One region of the Desulfosporosinus meridiei DSM 13257 genome, then DNA from elsewhere that is predicted to be linked to it. Evidence: riboswitches for the same ligand, from Rfam matches in the RefSeq annotation. Region 1 holds a riboswitch; the other holds the start of a gene.
What was found. A riboswitch is a leader RNA that binds a small molecule or an ion and turns the genes downstream of it on or off. The one in region 1 is predicted to bind molybdenum cofactor.

Region 1 (3,131 bases):
CTTGCATCAACGAAGTCCTCCTTAGATATTTAGTTTGATCTCGTTATAAGAATGTTTAAGATTTGTCAATTTATCTGCTTTTCTCAGGCCAACTGCTTCTGTACTTTTATTACCTGACCAAGAATACCTACAGCAATTTCTGCCGGAGTCTCAGCTCTTATTTTCAAACCAATCGGAGAATACAATTTTTGTAATGACTCGCTCTGGATTCCTTCTTTCTCCAACTCTGCTTTTAGGGCTTTGACCTTTCTATAACTGCCAGTCATTCCAATATACCTGGTTGGTTGGTTAATCACTTTCCGAAGACATACCTTGTCAGAATAAGTTCCTCTGGTAACAAGCACAATGAACGTCTGTGGATTGATACTTAGAGTATCTAATCCGCGTTCAAGATCATCACAAATAATCCTATCCGCCAAGCAAAGGCGGGCAGAATTAGCAAGTGCTGGGCGGTCATCTAAAACTGTCACCTGGTACCCCAGAACTTTAGCCATAGCCACCAGTGGTTGGGCGATATAACCTGCCCCTACAATCACCAGATGCAGAGTAGTTGTTGGAGGCTCAATAAATAACCGCAAGCAAGCCTTCGACAGGGAAGGCTCACATATCTCAAACTCAGAATCCATACTAATTAACTGCGGATGTAATTTTTCCCCACCTGCCATAGCTTTCTCTAGGGCAGCTTTGTTCAATTTCTCCGAGCCTAGATCCCCTAATGCATCCCCGGTACTTCTGGTAAATAGCTTTTTTCCGATTAACTGTTCGTCGAGTGCTTCGATTACAGTTACAAGTGTGGGATTGTCGCTCATTAAAGCTGAGAGATAGTGCTTATTAAGATTTATTTGCTTTAAGGGGTTTTGAAAACCTAAATAATCTATGAATAAACCCATGATACCCCCACAAACCATTCCCTCTTCTTGAATATCATCTGCAATCATATTTAGATAATAGATCTTTGAAGTGTGTGTCGCAATAACCTTGAAAGCTTCCTGCCTGGCCTCATCCTCACCGCATCCACCGCCGAGGGTACCAGTCGTAGTGCCGTCAATGTAGACCAACATCTTAGCCCCAGGTTTGCAAGGAGTCGATCCGAGGGCACTGGTCACAGTTATCAAGGCCGCCTCCAGGCTTTGGTCAAATACCCTTACTAGCCCCAGAAAAACATCTTTATCCATAAAACCTTGCCCCCTAACCCCTGCCTCTCTTTTCTCAATATAGCAAATCCCGGTTAATTAGGATCTCATGACTTCCTGGATATCCTTTTCTGTCAATATGTTCTTCAACTGAATCTTATCTATAAAAATAGCTCCACTCATAGAGAGTGGAGCCCACACAAAATATACCCTTTGCAGGCCCGCCACCTCCTTTTCAATAGTGAAGGCAGATCCGTTTCCAGACATGCCCGAGGGCTAAAACCCTGGCCGAAATACCATAATTTACTCTTTAGGTGGTTCGGCTCGGAGATAGTAAATTATAAAGTTTTTACAAATACTTCTCTGCTTCAGTGAATCAAGGAGTTTGGATATTCTCCATCGTCACTCCAATATCAGAGGGTTTACCAAAATACATGGAAGTTGTTACAATCCCATCGATACCTGTTCGAGCATACTCTTCAATATTCCCTTCATTAATCCCACCCGCTCCCAGCAGCGTAATATTAGGGTTAAGGTTGTGAATTTCAGCGACGATGATCCTTAGATCCTTGGCCGGGACTTTATCAAATTGTAATCCATCAACACCCGATTCGATTAAGAGGCGAGCATCCTCAATGCTTTCTACCTCTACGATAATTTTCTTTTCACAGGCCTTTCCTTTGATTACCTTAATCATCTCGGCCAGATTATGGATATCTCCCAGAAAATTGACATGCTGCTTGAAAATTAAGATAGTTTCAGATAGACCTAAACGATGAGGATAAGCACCTCCAGCAATAATCGATTTGATGGAGAGCTCCTTGGTGCCTGGAAATGATTTTCTGGTAGCAACGACGGTGGAATGCGGGTCTATTGCCTTGGCTTTATCTACCATCCTTTTTGTTCTAGTGGCAATACCTGAACAGTATTCAAGAATATTCAGAGATACTTTCCAGGCCATGTGCAGGTTTTCTGCCAAACCTTCAGCTATTATAAAGGTATCTCCTGGATTGACGATAGTACCTGATGGTAAGGACTGCAGCTCGGTTACTCCCAGTTTACGAAAAATCCTTAATACCTCCTCAACCCCGGATAAAACCGTAAATTCCCTGGCCTTAAACGAAATTCTTCCCTTCATTCCACCTATGCCAAGTGTCAAGGTTGTCAAATCAATATACGGAACATCCTCTTTGATCCATCTCTCAATAGTCTCATCGCTAATATAAAGCATCCTTACACCTCCAATTTTACTGTTGTAACCACACCTAACACCACAAAAGAACGAACGGGTCTAGCTTATTCCCCCCTGATAAATCCATTTTTCTCAAAGATCTTCATCGCTTCATCACTCTGCAGGTATTCTAAAAACTTTGAGGCTTCATCACCGTTTTTAGAGGATGCAACTACTGCCGCCGGCAAGGTCACTGGCTTATGCGAGTTAGCTGGAGCAGGCGCTACAATCCTAACCTTATCTGAGGTGATCGCTATAGTATCCCAAACAAAACCTGCCTCAGCATTCTCCGTTTCCACATAAGTCATTATTTGCATTAAATCCTTACCGATCACAAACTTTGGTTGTAACTTGTCCCATAATTTCAGGGTCTCTAGGGTTTCCTTTGTTGTTTTGGCCGCAGGAACTGATTCTGCTTCACCAATCCCTATTTTCTTGACCTCTTCGTTTGTTAGATCTTCAAAACTCTTAATCCTAGTATTGTTCTTATTAACAACCAGCACTAGCTCGTCTCCCAATAGATTTATCCTAGTCCCTTGCTTAATCAGCCCTTTTTGCTCTAAGGCATCCATTTGCGGTTTGCCCTGAGAGATAAAGATGTCCGCAGCGGCGCCTTGTTCAATTTGGTTTTGAAGTGATCCCGATGGTCCATAATTGTAAACCAGTTTGACTTGAGCATTCTTCGCTGTATAGAGCCCCTTGATTTCTTCAAGCGAACCTTTCAAGCTTGGCGCAGTGGATACTAAGAGTTCGATAGGTTTAACTTG
Region 2 (3,131 bases), 300 kb from region 1:
TATTTACCCGTTGTTCCCTGGCAAAGCCTAGAACTGTAATATTCAGAGCAGTTGCTTGCGCGAGAGCCATATCCGTTGGAGCACCTCGAGCAATAAGGATAGGTGCTTTCATTTTGGCAACCTTAAGTAGTATTTCAGAGGCAACTCGACCACTGAAAAATACTACATGGTTTTCAAGATTTAATCTTTTGCGAAAGGCTTCCCCACTTAGTTTATCAAAAACATTATGTCTGCCGATATCATAACTTGTCATAAGGACTTTTCCTTGGTAACCTATTCCGCCGCTATGGATACCTCCGGTTTTTGCAAAGAGGGGGAGATATGACTGTAGGAATTTTGCGTAACTATAAGCTTCTTGAAGAGAGATACGATAGTTCGAGGTTATTGGTTTAACCATCAGGGCATCATTGGCAAAGCAAAAGGACGCTCTGCTTTTACCACAACAAGCTGAAACGTATCGTTTACTCATTAGCTCTTTTTGTAAAACGCAGGGCCTGCCTTCGACCCAAATCATGAAGTTCGCAGGATCTTGTCGTATTTCGTATACGTCCTCGGGAACTTGGATAAATCCCTCATTAAATAAAAAACCAAGGGTAAGCTCTTCGATTTGAGAAGGAGAGCACAATAGTGTTGCTATTTCCTCCCTGTTATAGTGAACGGTTAGGGGAATTTCTCGAACAACTGTATCATCTAGCCATTCTAATAATTCACCGTTGGCTTTAAGAATGGTATGGGTAACGGTTTCATTTGTCATAAATCCTCCTTGGACATAGCCTTTCTTATAGTGTACAATATTATTAAAGAAACCTAAATGTTTTTTCGATAGAATAATAAATAGAAAATAATTAAATCATAAAAAGCGAGCTATTTAAAGAAGATCTAAAAAAGGAAATTGGCTTTAAATGGCGAATTATAACTTTAAGAAAAAACAATTGAATTACTCCGAAGCTGAGTTACCTAAAGCATCTGCAATGGTGACCAGACAAGTGTCATAGGCACTCGGGTATTATGGGAAACTGTAATATCTCCTGTTGGAAAGGAGTCTGTCGACAGGTGGAATTAAACCCACGGTTGTTTGCAGACCGTGGGTTTTTTTGTTGTTTAAAAATAATAATCTGAGAAGAGGAGTCATAATGCAAGATCAATATCTTAGACGAATTGAATATCTCAGAATTTCTATCACAGATCGTTGTAATCTTCGGTGTCAATATTGCATGCCGGCTGAAGGAGTTCAATGGTTGCCTCATGACTCTATTCTTTCCTTCGAAGAAATTTTAAGATTAATGAGGATAAGTACACAATTAGGCTTCCGGCGCTTTCGAGTTACAGGCGGTGAACCTTTAGTTCGCAAGGGTATTTTAGGTTTTTTGCGGGAAAGTGCTCAACTACCGGGAGTAGATGATCTTATGCTAACAACTAACGGATTGTTACTTCCGGAAATGGCTTTTGATATAAAGTCGGCAGGGGTTCAGCGCATAAATATTAGCTTGGATACCATGGATCGAGATCGTTTTTACGAAAACACGCGTGGTGGTGACGTTTCAAAAGTTATTCAAGGGATTTTTCGTTCCCTTGAGGCGGGCCTCAATCCAGTTAAAATTAATGTGGTGGTTGTACGGGGATTTAATACAGATGAGTTGCCGAGCTTTCTTACCCTAGCTAAGGAATATCCGCTTCACGTTCGATTCATCGAGCTTATGCCGATTGGAGTCAGCTCCGAGCATAGGTCAGATTTTGTCTCAATTCAAGAAATGAAGGAGCTTCTGGGACTTGAGGATGATATTCCCATTAAGGACATTCCCGGCGGAGGACCTGCAGAGTATTTTCGACCCAATGGTTATAAGGGAAGTATAGGCTTTATTAGTGCCTTAAGTCGCCATTTTTGCAATACCTGCAATCGGGTGCGCTTAACTGCGGATGGAAAATTAAGACCATGCCTCCACAGCAAGCATGAAGTCGATTTTCGAGAAGTTTTGCGGTCAGGTATCTCCGACCAGGAAGTTATGAAATTGTTTGCTCAGGCTGTATGGCATAAACCAGCAGAGCATCATATGAACAACGAAGCGTGGCAAGATACACGCGTAATGTCTCAGATCGGAGGGTGAATAGTGGAGGATTTAACACATTTTGATGAGGAAGGCCGCGCTCGTATGGTGGATGTCAGTGATAAAGCTGAGACAGCACGAGTTGCCGTTGCTCAGGGAAAGATACTTATGAAGCCAGAGACATTGGAGAGAATCCGCTCAGGTTTAATTGCTAAAGGAGATGTTTTGGGAGTGGCTCAAGTTGCTGGAATTATGGCTGCCAAGCAGACATCCCAGTTGATTCCTATGTGCCATCCATTGGCGATTACCGGTGCTAAACTTAGTTTTAAATTTGTGGAGCCTGGTGAAATAGACATCGAGGCAAGTGTGAAAGTTCATGGCAAAACCGGGGTTGAAATGGAGGCATTGACAGCTGTAAGTGTGGCGGCCTTGACCATCTATGATATGTGCAAAGCTATTGATAAAAGTATGATGATTAAAGATATTTATTTGGCGGAGAAGATAGGCGGGAAAAGCGGGCATTATATACATGGCTAACTGCCAATCGCTTGCATTATAGGTGGAGAAATTGCAAGTAAGACATGCCTAGTTCAAGCAACGCATATGAAGTAGAGCTCCAGATGCGTAAGTTTCCAATATAACAATTTTGTTGAGGGGGCTTTATAGTGGGAAAAATTGTAGCTGTTTGTACAAGTGAACGAAAAGGAATGCGAAAAAAAAATGTAGGTGAAGGAATCTTAAAGGTCAATTTTGGGCTTGAAGGTGATGCGCATGGAGGAGATTGGCATCGTATGGTTAGTCTGCTAGCCATGGAGAGCATAAAGACAATGCAGGATAAAGGGTTGAAGGTGAAGCCTGGAGATTTTGCAGAGAACTTAACAACTGAGGGGATAGAACTATTTACACTGCCAGTTGGAACAAAGCTGAAAATTGGGGCCACCAGCATAGGGGAAGTCACTCAAATTGGTAAGGAATGTCATACAAAATGTGCGATATATCATCAGGCAGGGGATTGTGTCATGCCTAAAGAAGGAATCTTTATTCGTCTCCTGGAGGGTGGAGTAGTTCGAGTTGGAGACATTATTG

Region 2: linked by a shared signal. The riboswitch ahead of moaA (GTP 3',8-cyclase MoaA) and the one ahead of DESMER_RS02085 (XdhC family protein) in region 1 are both predicted to bind molybdenum cofactor.

What each region holds. Positions count from the first base shown of each region.
Region 1 is NC_018515.1:446,895-450,025, reverse strand. Features, by position in the region: gene DESMER_RS02090 (hypothetical protein) at 1-7, opposite strand, end outside; gene DESMER_RS02085 (XdhC family protein) at 84-1,175, opposite strand; molybdenum cofactor riboswitch at 1,346-1,475, opposite strand; gene modD (ModD protein) at 1,510-2,364, opposite strand; gene modA (molybdate ABC transporter substrate-binding protein) at 2,430-3,131, opposite strand, start outside.
Region 2 is NC_018515.1:742,623-745,753, forward strand. Features, by position in the region: gene fdhD (formate dehydrogenase accessory sulfurtransferase FdhD) at 1-754, opposite strand, end outside; molybdenum cofactor riboswitch at 929-1,058, shown strand; gene moaA (GTP 3',8-cyclase MoaA) at 1,134-2,105, shown strand; gene moaC (cyclic pyranopterin monophosphate synthase MoaC) at 2,109-2,582, shown strand; gene DESMER_RS03450 (MOSC domain-containing protein) at 2,711-3,131, shown strand, end outside.